Regions from separate parts of the Inquilinus ginsengisoli genome, predicted to be linked through region 3. Evidence: predicted binding sites of a transcription regulator. Region 3 holds the regulator's gene; each other region holds the start of a gene.
What was found. Region 3 encodes HrcA, which represses chaperone genes, less so after heat shock. Its sites were predicted from a motif close to GTTAGCACTCNCCNNNGGNGAGTGCTAAC; they were not measured.

Region 1 (6,216 bases), on a different contig from region 3:
TCGGCATGCTTTCGCCGCCGCCGCCGATGTTGATCCGGGGCGCGTAGACGCCGCGAGAGGACAGGTAGTCGGCCACCGACCGCGCCCGGGCCTCGGACAGCCGCTGATTGTACTCGGCCGAGCCGGTGTTGTCGGTGTAGCCGACCACGTTGACATAGGTCTGGGTGTATTGGTTCAGCGACGCCGCGACATTGTCCAGCGGGCCATAGAAGCCCGGCCGGATGGTGGCGGAATCGGTGGCGAAGGTGACATCGCCCGGGATCTCCAGCACCAGGTTGTCGCCGCGCCGGTTCACGCCGATGCCGCTGCCGGCCAGGTTGCGCCGCAGATCGGCCTGCTGCCGGTCCATGTAGTTGCCGATCGCGCCGCCGGCGAGCGCGCCGATGCCGGCGCCGATCAGGGCCCCCTCGCCGCGGTTGCCGCCGCTAACCAGGGCACCGATGCCGGCCCCGGCCAAGCCGCCGACGGCCGCCCCGCCGACGGTGTTCTGGTAGTTGGGGTTCTGGCAGGAAGCCACGGCCCCCGCCAGGCCGAAAACGAGCAGCGAACGACGGATGCGCATGATGCCCTCTCTCAGGAAGTCCGGTGCGACGGTCGCCGGCCTCGGGGGATACTCGGCCCCAAAGATGGTCGGAATGAGGATTGGTCCGCTGCCGCCGTCTTCAAGGGGCCGCGCGCGGCGTCGCAGCAGGTCGCCATGCCCGATCTATTCCCCGTCGGCAAACAGGCTGTCGCAATATCCGCCCTGAAGGCCGTATCGGACGATCGTGTTGGTCCGATCGGTCGTGAAGTAGAGAAGGCAGGACTCGCCGTCCTGCTCGTAATATCCGGTCGGGGCGGATTGATCCTGGTACAGCGGGGTCTCGGCCATCCCGCCGCCGGCCGGGATCACGCCGACCAGGGCCTGGCCCGTCGATGCGGTTCCGGTCTGAACGAACCGCTGGTGCTGGGTGCTGCCGTAGCGGCTCCAATTGTGGACATACAGCGGCTCGGCCTCGGTACCGATGTTGGGATGGGTGGCCGAGCCGCCCTCATGATCCTCCGGGCCGAATTCGGCAGTGGCCACATCGATCTTCTGCCCGACCAGCGCACTCGCCCGGGCGTCGATGTCGCTGCCGCCTCCGGCGGCGATGCATCCGCTCAGCGCCAGCAGGCTTCCGATGATCGGCAAGAAAGCGAGTTTCGTTTTCATTCGAATGACGGCGCCCCGAGTGGAAGTCGATGTCTCGTTTAAGAAGCGATGATGGTGGAACCGAGGCGGCCGCGGTCAGTTCCGCAGCACGATGCAGGCGCCGCCGACCCGGCGCAGGCGGCTGCAGAACTGGTTGCCCTCCGCCCGGCTCTGCGCCGGGACGCTGACCCGGTAGAAGCGGCGCGTGCCCATGCTGAGCATGCGGGTGCCGACGATCATCGGCTGGATGTCGGCCATCAGCTGCGGGTAGCGCTTGCGGACCCGGCCATAGGCGGCCAGCGCCCGGCCCTTGGAGAAGTTGCCGGCGATCTGGACATGCCAGGGCGCGGTCGGCGACAGCAGCTCGCTGTCGTCACCCTCGGTCTTCAGCGACGCCAGCAGCTCGAGGCAGGGCTTGGGGCTGCCGTCGAAGCTGGGGACGCTGCCGTCCGGCTTCGGCACCCATTCGTCGGCCGACCGCTTGGTGACGAACTGGACGTAGTCCTCGGTCTCCAGCGGCAGGTAGCCGTGGCCGCCGATCCAGCTCGCGACCCGATTCGGCCCGGCGTTGTAGCCGGCGGCGGCGAGGCCGAGATTGCCGAACTGGTCGCGCAACTCGGCCAGGAAGGCGGCCGAGGCCGGCAATGCCGTCTCGGGGTCGAAGGGGTCGGCCAGGTCGCGCATCTTCGCGGTGCCGGGCATGAACTGGGCCACGCCCCGCGCGCCCTTCGGGCTGACCGCATGCGGCCGGAACCGGCTTTCCTTCCAGATCAGCCGGGTGAAGAACTCCAGCGGCAGGTTCTGCGCCGTCGCGGAGTCCTCGATCAGCCGGCACACCGCCTGCTCGACCGTCTCGTCCTTGCCCGGCGCCGCGGCCGCCATGCCGCAGCACAGCAGCGTCCAGGCGATCGCGATCGGGGCCCATCCACGCATCCGCATCCAGATCCTCGCCGACCGCGCCGGCGGCCATGGTAGTGCGATTTCCCTCCGTTGCGAACCGACCACAACGGGTGATGGGCGGCAGGCGCGACGCCGGCGCGATCACCGCGGCAGATCGGGCGTCGCACCGGATGTCGCCCTTGCAGCCGGCAGACGCCGGAAATGGATCTTGTCCGACGGTCGCAGGTCCCGGCCGCTTCGCCGGGCAGGCGGTACGGCGGCCGTCCGCGGCCGCGCCGCCGCGGCTCTGATGCGCTCCGGCGGGTAGGCCTCGCGCAGCACGTCCGAAACAAAGGTGTTGGCGAAATCTGCCGAGGCCTCCGGATGGGCACGCCGGACGACCTCCAGCGCCGCCTCGCAGGCGCTCCACTCATCATGTCCTGCCTTGCGGCTGGAGCGGTACGCCGCCAGCACGCGCATTCCGAGGGATGATGTCATGAACGATGTCGAACCGATCATTCCCGTTCTCCTCCTCGTTCGTTCACGAGCTTCCGGCGGGTGCGACCTGGACGGCAACAGTCTGCGTCCCGCCGTTGCGCTCGATGGTGAGATTCAGTTGCCGCCGCGGACGACGAGAGGCGGGCGGCCTCTCGTCTCCCCGCGGCCGGACGTTGCCTCAGTAGTCCATGCCCGCGCCGTGGGCCGGCGCCTCGGCGGCCGGCTTCTTCGGCAGTTCGGCCACCATCGCCTCGGTGGTGACCAGGAGGCCGGCGACGGAGGCCGCGTCCTGCAGCGCCGCGCGGACGACCTTGGCAGGGTCGATGATGCCCTTGGCGTACATGTCGCCATACTCGCCGGTCTGGGCGTCGAAGCCGAAAGCGTAGTCCGGCGTCTCCAGCACCTTGCCGACGATCAGCGAGCCGTCCTCGCCGGCATTCACCGCGATCTGCCGCGCCGGCGCCTGCAGCGCACGGCGGACGATGTCGATGCCGGTCCGCTGGTCGTCATTCTCCGGCTTGAGCTCGTTGAGGGCCTTCAGCGCGCGCAGCAGCGCCACGCCCCCGCCGGGCAGGATACCCTCCTCCACCGCCGCCTTGGTCGCGTGCATCGCGTCGTCGACGCGATCCTTGCGCTCCTTCACCTCGACCTCGGTGGCGCCGCCGACGCGGATCACCGCGACGCCGCCCGCCAGCTTGGCCAGACGCTCCAGCAGCTTCTCGCGGTCGTAGTCCGAGGTGGTCTCCTCGATCTGCGCCCGGATCTGCCGGATGCGGGCCTCGATCTCGGCCTTCGAACCGGCGCCGTCGACGACGGTGGTGGCCTCCTTCTCGATCACCACCTTCTTGGCGCGGCCGAGCATGTCGAGCGTGACGGTCTCGAGCTTGATGCCGAGATCCTCGGAGATGGCGGTGCCGCCGGTCAGCACCGCGATGTCCTCGAGCATCGCCTTGCGCCGGTCGCCGAAGCCCGGCGCCTTGACCGCCGCGACCTTCAGGCCGCCGCGCAGCCGGTTGACCACGAGGGTGGCCAGGGCCTCGCCCTCGACGTCCTCGGCGATGACCAGGAGCGGCCGGCCCGACTGCACCACCGCCTCGAGCAGCGGCACCAGCGCCTGCAGCGAGGACAGCTTCTTCTCATGGATCAGGACGTACGGATCCTCGAGCTCGACCCGCATCTTCTCGGCATTGGTGACGAAATAGGGCGAGATGTAGCCGCGGTCGAACTGCATGCCCTCGACCACCTCGAGCTCGGTGTCGAGGCTCTTGGCCTCCTCCACCGTGATCACGCCCTCGTTGCCGACCTTCTCCATCGCCTCGGCCAGGAACCTGCCGATCTCGGCATCGCCATTGGCCGAGATCGTGCCGACCTGCGCGATCTCGTCGTTGCGGGTGATCTTGCGCGCATTGGCCTTGAGGTCGGCGACCACCGCCTCGACGGCGGTGTCGATGCCGCGCTTCAGGTCCATCGGGTTCAGGCCGGCGGCCACCGCCTTGGTCCCTTCCTTGACGATGGACGATGCCAGAATGGTCGCGGTGGTGGTGCCGTCGCCGGCCAGGTCGTTGGTCTTCGACGCGACCTCGCGCACCATCTGCGCGCCCATGTTCTCGAACTTGTCGGCGAGCTCGATCTCCTTGGCGACGGTGACGCCGTCCTTGGTGATCCGCGGCGCGCCGAACGACTTGTCGATCACGACGTTGCGGCCCTTCGGGCCCAGCGTGACCTTGACCGCATCGGCGAGGATGTCGACGCCGCGCAGCATCTTCTCGCGCGCCTCGACGGAGAACTTCACATCCTTCGCAGCCATTTCATCACTCCCTCAAAAACGATCCGACGGCTCCGATCAGGCCGCCGCCTTCTGCGCGGCGGCCCCTTCGAGGATGCCCAGGATGTCGGATTCCTTCATGATCAGCAGATCCTGGCCGTCGATCTTCACCTCGGTCCCCGACCATTTGCCGAACAGCACCCGGTCGCCGGCCTGCACGTCGAGCGGCACCAGCTTGCCGGTCTCGTCCCGCAGCCCCGGGCCGACGGCGACGACCTCGCCCTCCTGCGGCTTCTCCTTGGCGGTGTCGGGAATGATGATGCCGCCCCGGGTCTTCTCCTCGCCGTCGAGGCGGCGGACGGCCACGCGATCGTGCAGCGGACAGAACGTCATTGCGGACTCCTATCTTGCCAATCTCTCGTCATGTGATCGCGAGCGGCAGCCTCGAGAATGCGGGCTCGCCGGTTCGCTCGGGCGACATGGGGAGCGCGAAAATAGCCGTCAAGAGCCCGCCGACAAATTTTCAGCACTCTTGCCGTGAGAGTGCCAATCCGCTGATAAGGCTCCTGAATTCCCGATCGAGACTCCTTTAGCGCGGGCGTGCGGCGCTACGGAGTTCCGGTTGACGCGAGGCGGCTCCTCCCGTAGATGTGGTCGGGATGTCAGACCAATTCTGAAGGTCGACCCTACCGATGTCCCTGCGTCCCCGATCCTCATCGCTGCTGCCGGTCCGCACGCCGACGCGTGACGAGGCCGTGCTGGTGGCGGTGACGGAGCATGTCGAGCGGACGGGCATCAAGCCGGGCGACCGGCTGCCGCCGGAGCGCGAGCTGGCGGAGCAGCTGCAGGTCAGCCGCTCGACCATCCGCGAGGCGCTGAAGCGCTGGGAAGGCCTCGGCATCGTCGAGATGCGCAAGGGCAGCGGCACCTATCTGCGCGTCGCGGTCTCGACCGCCAGCATCCACATGCCGCTGACCATCGACCGCGCCTCCGACGTCGACACCCTGCTGCACACGCTGGAGGTGCGCCGGGCGCTGGAGGGCGAGGCCGCGGCGATCTGCGCCCGCCGCGCGACCCCCGTGCAGGTCGCCGAGATCGGCCGCCGGCTCGACATCATGGAAGCGCACCACCTGAAATACGGCGACGCGCCGGAGCAGGACTGGGAGTTCCACCAGTCGATCTTCCGTGCCACCGAGAACCCGATCTTCGAGCAGATCCTGGCCAGCATGCGGGACGCCTTCCACCGCTTCTGGGAAAACCCGCTCGACATGCCGGATTTCGCCGGCCGCACCTTCCCCTATCACCGCGTGATGTACGACGCGATCGTCCGGCGCGACCCGGACGGGGCGCGCGACGCCGCGCTGACCATCATCGACATGGTCGACGAAGACATCCGCAACGCCGACCGGAACCGCGGGCCAGACCATGACTGACGACTACGCCGCCGACGACTACGCCGCCGCCACCCAGCTGGCGCATGACGATGCCTTCCCGTCCGGCGCGGTGGTGCCGCCGATCTACCAGACCTCGCTGTTCACCTTCGCCAATTATGCGGAGATGGAGGCGGCGTTCTCGGGCCAGATCCAGCGGCCGATCTATTCCCGCGGCAACAACCCGACGGTGCAGGAGTTCGAGCGCAAGATCGCGGCGCTGGAAGGCGCCGAGGCGGCGCGCGGCACCGCCAGCGGCATGGCGGCGATCAGCTCCGCCGTGCTCAGCATCGCCGGCGCCGGCGACCGCATCCTGTGCACCCGCCACGTCTATGGCGACGCCTACCGCTTCTTCGAGAAGCTGCTGCCGCGGGTCGGCGTCACCGTCGACTATGTCGACGCCGGCGACCTCGCGGCGGTCGAGGCGGCGCTGCCGGGGGCGAAGCTGCTGTATCTCGAGAACCCGACCTCGA
Region 2 (6,216 bases), 170 kb from region 3:
GGCGAAGATCGAGAGACCATATCAGGCCAAAGGGGGAGGCAATCATGAAGTCCATCGCAGCACTGGCCTTGGGGGCAGCATTGGCGCTGACCGCACTGCCCGCCATGGCGCAAAGCGTCACGTTGCGCTCGGCCGACATCCATCCCGACGGGTATCCGACCGTCGTGGCGGTCCAGTATCTCGGCCAGCTGATGGACGAGCGGACGGGCGGCCGGATCAAGATCCAGGTCTTCAACAACGCGCAGCTCGGCGCGGAAAAGGACACGATCGAGCAGACCCGGTTCGGCGTGATCGACCTGAACCGGGTGAACTCGGCGCCGTTCAACAATCTGGTGCCCGAGACCCAGGTGCTGGGCCTGCCCTTCCTGTTCCGCTCGGTCGACCACATGCACAAGGTGGTCGACGGCCCGATCGGCGACGAGATCCTGGCGGCGTTCGAGCCGCATGGGCTGGTCGGCCTCGCCTTCTACGATTCCGGCGCGCGGTCCTTCTACACCACCAAGACGCCGATCAAGTCGATCGAGGACATGAAGGGCCTCAAGATCCGGGTCCAGCAATCCGACCTGTGGATCGCGATGCTGCAGGCCTTCGGGGCCAACCCGACGCCGATGTCCTATGGCGAGGTCTATTCGGCGCTGGAGACCGGCGTGGTCGACGGGGCCGAGAACAACTGGCCGTCCTATGAATCGTCGCGCCATTTCGAGGTGGCGAAGCACCTCACCCTGACCGAGCATTCGCTGACGCCCGAGGTCCTGGTGATCTCCAAGCTGTCCTGGGACAAGCTGGCGCCAGCCGACCAGGCCCTGCTGCGCCAGGCGGCCAAGGACTCCGTGGTCAAGATGCGCGAGCTGTGGGTGGCGCGCGAGAAGGAGTCGGAGGCCAAGGTCCGGGCCGGCGGCGGCGAGATCATCACCGTCGACAAGGCGCCCTTCGTCGCGGCGATGGCGCCGGTCTACGCGAAGTTCGTCACCGACGACAAGACCAAGTCGCTGGTCGAGCGCATCCGCGCGGTCCAGTAGCTCCGCAATCCGCACCGGCCCCCCGCGCATCCGCGCGGGGGGCCGTTCGACATGATGGCAGAGGGAGATCGGCCGGCATGGCATCGGTCTTGAACGCGACGCGCCGGGCCTTGGGCGCCCTGTCCACCGGGGCGCTCTGGGTGGCCGGCGCCGGCATGGTCGCCATGACCGGCGTGGTCGGCTGGCAGGTCTTCGCCCGCTATGTGCTGAACGACACGCCCAGCTGGGCCGAGCCGATGACGCTGCAGCTGATGGGCTGGTTCATCCTGCTCGGCGCCGCGGTCGGCGTGCGCGAGAGCTTCCATCTCGGCCTCGACATCCTGCAGCAGATTCTGCCGCCGGTGGTCAACCGTGGGCTCGAGATCGTGAACCTGCTGCTGATCCTCGGCTTCGGCGTCGCCATGGTCTGGTACTCCGTGCTGCTGGCGATCGGGACCTGGACCGCGACCATTCCCGTGCTGGACATCCCCGGCGGGTTCGACTTCCTGCCGCTGGTCGCCGGTGGCGCGCTGATCGCGCTGTTCGCGGCCGAGCGGCTGTTCGACCGGATCGCCGGCATCGAGCCCACGGCGGCGTCGATGCCCAGCGTGCAGGAGATGGCGTGATGGAGCTGTGGGTCCTGTTCGGCGGCTTCACGCTGTTCATGTTCATGGGCATGCCGATCGCCTTCTGCCTCGGCATCTCCTGCCTCGCGACGGTGCTCTACATGGGGCTGCCGCCGGTGGTGGTGTTCCAGCAGATCAATTCCGGCATGAACGCCTTCGCCATGATGGCGATCCCGTTCTTCATCTTCGCCGGCGACCTGATGATCCGCGGCGGCATCGCCGTCCGGCTGATCCGCTTCGCCGCCAGCCTGGTCGGGCATCTCCGCGGCGGCCTGGGCCAGGTCAACGTCGTCGCCTCGACCCTGTTCGGCGGCATCTCGGGGTCGGCCGTGGCCGACGCCTCGGCGATCGGCGGGCTGATGATCCCGCAGATGGCGGCGCGCGGCTATGACCGCGACTACGCGGTCAACGTCACCGCCAACTCGGCGATCATCGCGCTGATGATCCCGCCGTCGAACAACATGATCCTCTATTCGATCGCGGCCGGCGGCAACGTGTCGATCGCCGACCTGTTCACCGCCGGCATCATCCCCGGCCTGCTGCTGGCCGCGGCGCTGATGGTCACGGCCTATATCGTGGCGCGCCGCCGCGGCTACCCGTCCGACCCGTTCCCCGGCCTGCGCGCCGTCGGCCGCTACCTGGTGGTGGCGCTGCCCGGCATCCTCCTGATCGGCATCATCTTCGGCGGCGTCCGGTCCGGCGTGTTCACCGCGACCGAAAGCTCCTGCATCGCGGTGATCTACGCCTTCCTGGTCGCGCTCCTGGTCTATCGCGAGCTCGACTGGCCCAACTTCGTCGAGGCGGTGCAGGGCGCGGTGCGCACCACCGCCATGGTGCTGCTGGTGATCGGCACCGCCGGGGCCTTCGGCTGGCTGATGGCGCTGCTGCAGGTGCAGACCGCGACCGTCGCCGCGATCCACGCCATCTCCAGCGACCCGATCATGGTGCTGCTGCTGATCAACGTGGCGCTGCTGATCCTCGGCACCTTCATGGACATGGCGCCGATGATCATCATCTGCACCCCGGTGCTGCTGCCGGTGGTCAAGGCCTTCGGCATCGACCCGGTGCATTTCGGCGTCATCCTGATCCTGAACGCCGGCATCGGCCTGAACACCCCGCCGGTGGGGTCGGTGCTGTTCGTCAGCTGCGCCGTCGGCAAGATCACGATCCGCGAGGCGATGCGCACGATCTGGCCGTTCTTCGGGGCCTCGATCGCGGTGCTGCTGCTGGTCACCTACATCCCCGCGCTGTCGCTGTGGCTGCCCGCCGCGTTCCGCTGAAAGACTCTTTGTTGGGGTGAATCATGCGGCGGGCCTTGACCCGTCCGGGGCTTCCCCTTAAATGCGTAGCACTCACCGGCCGGGAGTGCTAACGACCGGGCCGGGGTGGACCTTTAACGCATATCTCTTCATTGAAGAGTGGGAGAGCAACGATGCAATTCCGTCCCCTGCACGACCGTGTGCTGGTGCGCCGCATCGAACAGAACGAGAAGACCGCTGGCGGGATCATCATCCCGGACACCGCCAAGGAAAAGCCCCAGGAGGGCGAGGTCATCTCGGTCGGCGCGGGCACGCGTGACGAGGCCGGCAAGCTGGTGCCGCTGGACGTCAAGGCCGGCGACCGCATCCTGTTCGGCAAGTGGTCCGGCACCGAGGTCAAGCTCGACGGTCAGGATCTCCTGATCATGAAGGAGAGCGACGTCCTCGGCATCATCACCGTGAAGAAGTCGGCCAAGGCGGCCTGATCCGCCTGTCGCCTTCACCGGAATCCAAAGACATATAAGGACTGAAAAGATGGCTGCGAAGGACGTTAAGTTCTCGCTCGACGCCCGGTCGCGCATGCTGCGCGGCGTCGACATCCTCGCCGATGCGGTCAAGGTCACGCTGGGCCCGAAGGGCCGCAACGTCGTCCTCGACAAGTCGTTCGGCGCACCGCGGATCACCAAGGACGGCGTGACCGTCGCCAAGGAGATCGAGCTCGCCGACAAGTTCGAGAACATGGGCGCGCAGATGGTGCGCGAAGTGGCCTCGAAGACCAACGACCTGGCCGGTGACGGCACCACCACGGCGACCGTGCTGGCCCAGTCGATCGTCCGCGAGGGCGTCAAGGCTGTGGCCGCCGGCCTCAACCCGATGGACCTGAAGCGCGGCATCGACAAGGCCGTCGAGGCCGTCGTCGCCGACCTCAAGACCCGCTCCAAGGCGATCAAGACCAACGCCGAAGTGGCGCAGGTCGGCACCATCTCCGCCAATGGCGAGCGCGACATCGGCGAGATGATCGCCAAGGCGATGGAGCGTGTCGGCAACGAGGGCGTGATCACGGTGGAAGAGGCCAAGAGCCTCGACACCGAGCTCGAAGTCGTCGAAGGCATGCAGTTCGACCGCGGCTACCTGTCGCCGTACTTCATCACCAATGCCGAGAAGATGATCTGCGAGCTCGAGAGCCCGTACATCCTCCTGCATGAGAAGAAGCTGTCGAGCCTGCAGGCCATGCTGCCGGTGCTCGAGGCGGTCGTTCAGTCGGGCAAGCCGCTGCTGATCATCGCCGAGGACATCGAGGGCGAGGCTCTGGCCACCCTCGTGGTCAACAAGCTGCGCGGCGGCCTGAAGGTCGCGGCGGTCAAGGCCCCGGGCTTCGGCGATCGCCGCAAGGCGATGCTCGAGGACATGGCCATCCTGACCGGCGGCCAGGTCATCTCCGAGGATCTCGGCATCAAGCTCGAGAGCGTCACGCTCGACATGCTGGGCCGCTCGAAGAAGGTCCTGATCGGCAAGGAAGAGACCACGGTCGTCGACGGCGCCGGCGCCAAGAAGGAGATCGAGGGTCGCTGCAACCAGATCCGCGCGCAGGTCGAGGAGACCTCCTCGGACTACGATCGCGAGAAGCTGCAGGAGCGTCTGGCCAAGCTGGCGGGCGGCGTCGCGGTGATCCGCGTCGGCGGCGCCACCGAGATCGAGGTGAAGGAGCGCAAGGATCGCGTTGACGACGCGATGCACGCGACCCGCGCCGCGGTCGAGGAAGGCGTGGTTCCGGGCGGCGGCACGGCCCTGCTCTACGCCTCCAAGGCGCTGGACAAGGTCAAGCACGACAACGACGACGAGCGGGTCGGCATCGACATCGTCCGTCGCGCCCTCCAGGCTCCGGTCCGTCAGATCGTCACCAACGCGGGCGGCGACGCCTCGATCGTTGTCGGCAAGCTGCAGGACAAGAACGACAAGAACTGGGGCTACAACGCCCAGACCAGCGAGTATGGCGATCTGATCAAGGCCGGCGTCATCGACCCGACCAAGGTCGTGCGCGCCGCGCTGCAGAACGCCGCCTCGGTGGCCAGCCTGCTGATCACCACCGAAGCGATGGTGGCCGAGCACGTCGAGCGCAAGCCGGCGGCTGCGGCCCCGGGCGGCGGCATGGGCGGCATGGGTGGCATGGGCGACATGGACTTCTGATCCTCACGGATCGGAACCTCCAAAGTCCAATTGTGAAAGGGCGCTCTTCGGAGCGCCCTTTTTTTGCCATGACGCCGGGCGATGCAAGGATTCACGGGGGCGTCGAAGTCGCTTCGTTGCCGAACCGAGTATTTATGCCTAGATCATTAGCAGCGCCGTGCGGCCATCGGGCCACGCCGCCCGAGATGGAAGGGGATTTTCCGAGATGACCGTCAGCCGACACAGCGCGCCGCATCGCCGCCAGCCCGTCACGCGCGCCGCCCTGGCCCTGGTCTCGATCCTGGCCCTCGCCGCCTGTGTGCCCGGCACGCCGCAGCAGACCGCCAGCATCCCGGCGCCGGCACAGCCCGGCGCGCCGCCGCTGTCCCCCTTCGTCCAGGCCATGCGCGACGCCGGCGTCACCGTCGCCATCCCGCCGCGCGGCAAGTTCATCCTGGTCAATATTCCGTCCTATGAGCTGATCGCCTTCCAGGACGGCGCCCCGGTGATCCGCAGCAAGGTCGTGGTCGGCGCCGCGGGCACCTCGACGCCCGAGCTGCTGTCGAACATGTACGCGATCAAGTACAACCCGGACTGGACCCCGACGCCGTCGATCGTGCGCAACGAGGCCAGCGTCTACATCCCGTCGGGGCCGCGCAGCCCGCTGGGCCGGATCAAGCTCGAGCTCGACAACAACCAGTCGATCTACCTGCACGACACGCCGCAGAAGAGCTATTTCGGCCGTGAGAAGCGGGCGCTCAGCCATGGCTGCGTCCGGGTCGAGAAGGTGCGCGACCTGGCGGCCTGGGCCGACGAGACCACCGTCGACGAGATCAGCGCCAAGATCGCCCGCGGCCGCATGTACACCGAGCGCCTGCCGGAGGAGATCCCGGTCTATATCGGCTACTTCACCCGCTTCCCGGACGAGTTCGGCCAGCCGGTGAACTACCCGGACGTCTACGCCAACAAGGACGAGGCGCGGCAGGCCTATCTGGCCCGCAGCGCCGGCCGCCGCCAGGCGCGGGCCGCGAAGGCGGCCCAGCCGGCGCCGACCGAGGTTCCGGGCCAGACGGTTCCGGGCGCGACGGTTCCGGGTGAGGCCGTGCCGGGTGCCGACGGCACCGTGCCGCCGGCGACGACGCCGGGCGAGACCGCTGCGCCGGCGGT
Region 3 (6,216 bases):
GCCATGTCGCGGCCTAGCAGCCGGTCGCCGAACAGCCGCCCGGCGGCGCCGTTGGCGCGCAGCACGCTGCGATCGCCGGCCAGCACCAGAATCGGGTCCTCCTGCGCCTCCAGGATCTCCGACGCGGTCTGCAGCTCGACCGCCAGGGTGCGCTCGCGGCCGCGGGCGTGGCGCTGCAGCCGCAACAGGTGCAGGAACAGCACTTGGCCGATCTCGGTCGACGGCCGCGGCGGCGTCTCCGGCGCCTCCACCGTCGATGCCGCGATGTGGCGGCGCAGCAGTTCGAGGTCGCGCAGCAGGCGCCAGGCGAACAGGCCGGCGACGGCGACCACCGCCAGCACGCCGGCCGCAGCCAGCCAGACGCCGATTCCCCCCGCCCCCGCCGACAGGAACAGCGCCGCGATCACCAGGACGGCGATCGCGCCGATGCCAAGCAGATGACGGTAGATCGGACCGGCCATGCACGCGCCTCGAGCAGCGAGCCTAGGATACCGCGATCATGCGGGGGACGGCGAAGCTACGTGAGGGCGGTGACAGTTTCGTGTCGATTCCCTGCGGCATGCGGACCGCAGGGATGCGCCCGCCTCAGGATGGCTTGGACATGCCGGCGCCGACGCCGACATAGGGGCCCTGGGCGGGCTTGACCGCCGGGTCGCAGGCGGCGGCGAGCACCGCCACCGCGATCAGGGCCGACGCGAGACCGAGCCGCCGGTTCTTCATCGTCATTCCCCCTTGGCCACGCCGACCATGGCCGGGCGCAGCAGGCGTCCCTGCAGCACATAGCCGGGCTGGATCACCTGGATGATGGTGCCGGCCGGCTTGCCGCTGCCCGGCAGTTCGAACATCGCCTGGTGGAAGTTCGGGTCGAACACCTCCCCCACCGGCTCGATCCGGGTGACGCCGTTGCGCTCGAAGGCGGCCAGCAGCTGGCGCTCGGTGGCGGCGACGCCGTCCATCAGGGTCGCCAGGGCCTGGTCCTGCTCCACCGCCTCGGCCGGCACCGCATCGATGGCGCGGCGCATGTTGTCGGCGGCGTCCAGCAGCGACTTGGCGAAGCTGGAGATCGCGAACTTCGCCGTGTCCTCGCGCTCGCGCTCGGACCGGCGGCGGATGTTCTCGGTCTCGGCCAGCGCGCGCAGCGCCTGGTCCTTCAGCTTGGCGGTCTCGGCCTCCAGCGCGGCGATGCGGTCCTGCGCCTCGGCCAGTGCCGCCCCATCGTCACCGGCTTCGGATTCGGTCGCGGCGACACCCTCGACCGCGGGCTCCAGGCCCTCGGTCTCCGGCTCCGTCGCGTCCGGGCGGGGCTCGGGGGACATCGTCTTGCTCTGCATCATGCTACCTGGTTCGTGTTCTCGTTGGTCCACAGGAGACGCCCTATCATCTTCGCGGTGTAATCCACCATCGGGATGATGCGGGCGTAGTTCAGCCGCGTCGGCCCGATCACGCCGATGGCGCCCACCACGCGCTGGTCGCCGCCCTTGTAGGGGGCGATGATCATCGAGCAGCCGGTGTGGCTGAACAGGCCGTTCTCGGCGCCGATGAAGATCTGCACGCCCTCCGCGGCGTTGGCCGCGTCGAGCATCTTCAGCATCGACTCCTTGGTCTCCAGCACCTGGAACAGGCCGCGGATGCGATCGAGGTCCTCGAGCGCGGTGACGTCGCTGAGCAGGCGGGACTGGCCCTTGACGATCAGCGTGCCGCCCCCGCTGCCGCTCCAGGTGGCGAGGCCGGCCTCGACCACCTTGGTCGAGAGGGCGTCGAGCTGGGTGCGCTGCGCCTCGATCTCGGCCGTCACCTCGGTCCGGGCCTCGGCGATGGTGCGGCCGACGATGCGGGCGTTGAGGTAGTTGGTGACGTGGACGAAGGTCGAGGCCGGCAGCCCGAGCGGCACCTCCAGCACGCGGTTCTCGACCATGCCGTCCTCGGTGACCAGGACGACCAGCGCCCGGCCCGGCGACAGGTTGACGAATTCGATGTGCTTCAGCGGGCGGTCGGCCTTGGGCGCCAGCACCAGCCCGGCGCAGGCGGACAGGCCGGACAGGGTCGACGTCGCCTCCTCCAGCATCTCGGCGACGCCGCGGCCGGCCTGGGCGCATTGCGCCTCGATCGAGGCGCGCTCGCTCTCGCCGACATCGCCCAGCTGCATCAGCCCGTGCACGAACAGCCGCAACCCCGCATCGGTCGGCAGCCGGCCGGCCGAGGTGTGCGGCGCGTAGAGCAGCCCGGCCTCCTCGAGGTCGGCCATGACGTTGCGGATGGTGGCCGGCGACAGCGAGGCGCCGAGCCGGCGCGAGAGGGTGCGGCTGCCCACCGGCTCGCCGGACTGGACATAGGCGTCGACGATCAGGCGAAAGACCTCGCGGGATCGCTCATTGAGCTCCCGGAAGGCCTGGCCCGTCGATCGGGTCGAGAAGTCGTTCAATGCGTTCATGGCTGTCGCCACGCTATGTAGGCGCCGTTCGGCCCGAATCAACGCCCCGGGCTTTACGGGCAGGACCTGCGAGGATAGCGTGCGCGACCCTCGCCGAGAAACAGAAAGCCATCCCATGCGACCGTCCGGACGCGCCATCGACGCGCTGCGCGCCATCCGCCTCGAAACCAACGTCAACAAATATGCCGAAGGCTCCTGCCTGGTGAAGTTCGGCGACACCCATGTGCTGTGCACCGCATCGGTCGACGACCGCGTGCCGTCCTGGCTGAAGAACGGCGGCAAGGGCTGGGTCACGGCGGAGTACGGCATGCTGCCGCGCGCCACCGACCAGCGCACCGACCGCGAGGCCGCCCGCGGCAAGCAGACCGGCCGGACCCAGGAGATCCAGCGCCTGATCGGCCGGTCGCTGCGCGCCGTCACCGACCTCAAGGCGCTGGGCGAGATCCAGATCAAGGTCGATTGCGACGTGCTGCAGGCCGATGGCGGCACCCGCACCGCGTCGATCACCGGCGGCTATGTCGCGCTGGTGCTGGCGCTGCGCCACCTGGTCCAGATCCGCAAGCTCAAGGCGCTGCCGCTGATCGACAGCGTCGCCGCCATCTCCTGCGGCCTGTACCAGGGCCAGGCGGTGCTGGACCTCGACTATGCCGAGGATTCCAGCGCCCAGGCCGACGCCAACTTCGTCATCACCGGCAAGGGCGGGCTGGTCGAGGTGCAGGCGACGGCGGAGCAGACGCCGTTCACCCGCGCCGAGTTCGACGCGCTGATGGGCCTGGCGGAGCAGGGCACCGCCGAGCTGGCGGCGCTGCAGCGCGCGGCGCTGGGCGAGGCGTAAGGCCCACCATAGGCTTGGCCGACGACTCCCGGGGCTGGCCGACACGCCGGCCCCGTTCTCGTTCCCGCCCTGTCCCCTGCCCTGTTTTCGACAACGTCTCGGGGTAGTTCCGTTTCTGGCCGTTTGTCGTGTATTGAACTGCGGCCCCGGTTTCGGGCACCGTCGAGCCGGTATCCCTTCCCGATACTCATCGAGGCGCAGGCCATGCGTCAGGCATTCTTGCAGGCATTGCGCGACGTCCTGGGGCCGACCCCGGGCATCGCGGTGATCCATTCCTCGCTGGCCCGGCTGGTGCCGCCGCCGGGCTTCGGGCGCTGGGACGCGCTGTACGGCCTGCGCGCCCTGATCGATTCGGGTTGGACCGTGGCGCTGCCGTCCTTCACCTTCAGCTTCTGCGGCGGGCGGCCCTACCACCACGCCGACAGCCCGTCCGAGACCGGGGTGCTGGCCGACTGGCTGCTGACCGGCGATCGCAGCGCCCGGCGCACCGCCCACCCGATCTATTCCTTCGTCGTCGCCGGGCCCGAGGCCGAGCGCATCGCCGCCTGCCCGACGACCACCACTTTCGGCGCCGATTCGCCCTTCGGCCTGTTCGCCCGCGAGGACGCGACCACCGTCATGGCCGGCTGCGGCTGGGAGTACTGCACCCAGTTCCACCAGCCGGAGGAGACGGCCGCCGTCCCCTACCGCTATTTCAAGGACTTCGCCGGCACCGCGGATTATGGCGACGGCGCCCATGACGTGAAAGCGCGGATGTTCGTGCGCGACCTGGCGCTGAACCCCCGCAACGACTTCACCCCGGTGGTGGACCGCCTGCGCCGCGACGGCGCGATGGCCACCGCCTCGCTGTGGCGCGGCACGGTCGAGGCGGCGAGCACCGCCGCGATCGAGCGCATCTGCGACACCATGCTGGCCGCCGACAAGTTCGCCTTCGTCGAGAACGGCGCCGAGCTGGCCCATCGCCACGCCAAGCTGAAGCAGGCGGCGAAGCAGCCGCCGCTGCGGCTGGCGGTGCTGGGCAGCGCCAATGTCCACCACCTGACCGCCGCCCTGGCCGACCAGCTGTCGACCCTGCTGCCGGACCGCACCGCCGAGATCCACGAGGTGCCCTACGGCCAGCTGCGCCAGGCCCTGCTGGACCCGCGGTCGGAGCTGCGGCGCTTCGACCCCCAGATCTCCGTGTTCTGCGACCGGCTGGAGGACCTGGCCGGGCAGCCGTCGCTGGACGGGCTGGCCCCCGACCTGCTGCTCGACCTCGCGGCGGGCTATGCCGAGATGATCGCCGGCCATCACGCCGACAACGGCGGCTGGGTCGTGGTCCATCGCTTCGCAGTGCTGGGCCGCATGGCCGGCGGCATCGGCGACAAGGATGCGGCGGCGCTGATCGCCCGCGCCAACGCCATCCTGGACGAGCGGCTGGGCGGGCTGGACCGGCTGGTGTGGCTGGACCTGGCGGCCGAGGCCGGCGCCGCGGCGGTCCCCGTGCTCGACGCGCGGCTGTGGTATCTCGGCCGCTTCCCATTCTCCGAAGCCTTCAACCAGCGCCTGGCCGGGCGCTGGGCCGGCATCGCCCTGGCCGTGCTGGGCAAGAGCGCGCGGCTGGTGGTGCTGGACCTCGACAACACGATGTGGGGCGGGGTGCTGGGCGAGGAGGGCATCGCCGGGGTGCGCATCGGCGGCGACTATCCCGGCAACGCCTTCCTGGCCTTCCAGAAGGCGGTCAAGGCGCTGACCGAGCGCGGCATCGCCCTGGCGGTGTGCAGCAAGAACGACGAGGATCTGGCGCTGCAGGCGCTGGAGACCCTGCCGGCCATGCAGATCCGGTCCGGCGACATCGTCGCGCACCGCATCAACTGGCGACCGAAATCCGCGAACATCCAGGAGATCGCGGAGGAGCTGAGCCTGGGCCTGGAATCGGTGCTGTTCGTCGACGACAACCCGGTCGAGCGCGAGGCGGTGCGGCGCAACCTGCCCGGGGTCAAGGTGCTGGACCTGCCGGCCGACCCCGCGCTCTACGCCGACGCCCTCATGCGGTCGCCCTGGCTGGAGGTCGCGGCGGTCACCGCCGAGGACCGCAAGCGGGTCGGCAGCTACAGGGCGCGCCGCCAGATCGAGCAGCAGCGCACCACCGCCGCCAGCCTGGATGATTTCTACGCCAGCCTGCAGATGAAGCTGCACCTGCAGCCGCTGGACGACAGCCGCATCGCCCGGGCGGCGCAGCTGTGCCAGAAGACCAACCAGTTCAACACCACCACCCGCCGCTACGACCAGCGCGAGCTGCGCCAGATCGTCGACCAGGGCGGCGACGTCGTGGTGCTGGGGCTGGAGGACCGCTACAGCGAGCTCGAGAACATCGGCCTCTTGATCCTGAAGCAAGACGACGGCGCCCCCGGCGCCGGCGTGGTCGACAACTACCTGCTGTCCTGCCGCGTGCTGGGGCGGGGGCTGGAGACCGCGATCCTGGACTGGGCCGTCGGCCGCGCCGCCCATCGCGGCTGGTCGGTGCTGCGCGGGCCGATCATCGAGACCGAGCGCAACACCCCGGTGCGCAACGTCTTCCAGGATGCCGGCTTCGCCCGCGCGGATGACCGGCCGGACTGGGCCCGGCCGGTGACCGGCACGCCGGTGATGCCGCCCTGGCTGACCATCGTCGACACGACGACCCCGCAGTGACGGATCCCGCCATGACCACAGCTTCCCCCCGCGGCTTCGAGCAGTTCGAGGTCGGCGACACCGTCGTGTTCGACCGGGCCTTCAGCGCCGAGGAATGCGCCACCTTCAGCGCCCTGAGCGGGGACCACAGCCCGATCCACAATGATCCGGTCTATTCCGCGACCACGCCGTTCGGGCGGCCGATCGTGGCGATGCACCTGACCATGGCGCCGCTGTCGATGATCGCCGGCATGGTGTTTCCGGGGTCGTCCTCGCTGTGCCTGGGCGAGGAGGTCCG

Region 1: the regulator HrcA is predicted to act here: its motif matches at 4,836-4,864, upstream of E9232_RS27765 (co-chaperone GroES).
Region 2: the regulator HrcA is predicted to act here: its motif matches at 2,969-2,997, upstream of groES (co-chaperone GroES).

What each region holds. Positions count from the first base shown of each region.
Region 1 is NZ_JAVDPW010000010.1:316,513-322,728, forward strand. It holds gene E9232_RS27740 (YiaD family glycine zipper/OmpA-like lipoprotein) at 1-562, opposite strand, end outside; gene E9232_RS27745 (hypothetical protein) at 707-1,171, opposite strand; gene E9232_RS27750 (lytic transglycosylase domain-containing protein) at 1,268-2,104, opposite strand; gene E9232_RS27755 (hypothetical protein) at 2,213-2,569, opposite strand; gene groL (chaperonin GroEL) at 2,727-4,355, opposite strand; gene E9232_RS27765 (co-chaperone GroES) at 4,392-4,706, opposite strand; gene E9232_RS27770 (FadR/GntR family transcriptional regulator) at 5,006-5,746, shown strand; gene E9232_RS27775 (aminotransferase class I/II-fold pyridoxal phosphate-dependent enzyme) at 5,739-6,216, shown strand, end outside.
Region 2 is NZ_JAVDPW010000009.1:425,127-431,342, forward strand. It holds gene E9232_RS26055 (TRAP transporter substrate-binding protein) at 45-1,019, shown strand; gene E9232_RS26060 (TRAP transporter small permease) at 1,097-1,624, shown strand; gene E9232_RS26065 (TRAP transporter large permease) at 1,624-2,904, shown strand; gene groES (co-chaperone GroES) at 3,057-3,368, shown strand; gene groL (chaperonin GroEL) at 3,418-5,070, shown strand; gene E9232_RS26080 (L,D-transpeptidase family protein) at 5,276-6,216, shown strand, end outside.
Region 3 is NZ_JAVDPW010000009.1:257,100-263,315, reverse strand. It holds gene E9232_RS25290 (ATP-binding protein) at 1-461, opposite strand, end outside; gene E9232_RS25285 (hypothetical protein) at 586-726, opposite strand; gene grpE (nucleotide exchange factor GrpE) at 723-1,316, opposite strand; gene hrcA (heat-inducible transcriptional repressor HrcA) at 1,331-2,431, opposite strand; gene rph (ribonuclease PH) at 2,547-3,266, shown strand; gene E9232_RS25265 (HAD-IIIC family phosphatase) at 3,471-5,939, shown strand; gene E9232_RS25260 (SDR family NAD(P)-dependent oxidoreductase) at 5,951-6,216, shown strand, end outside.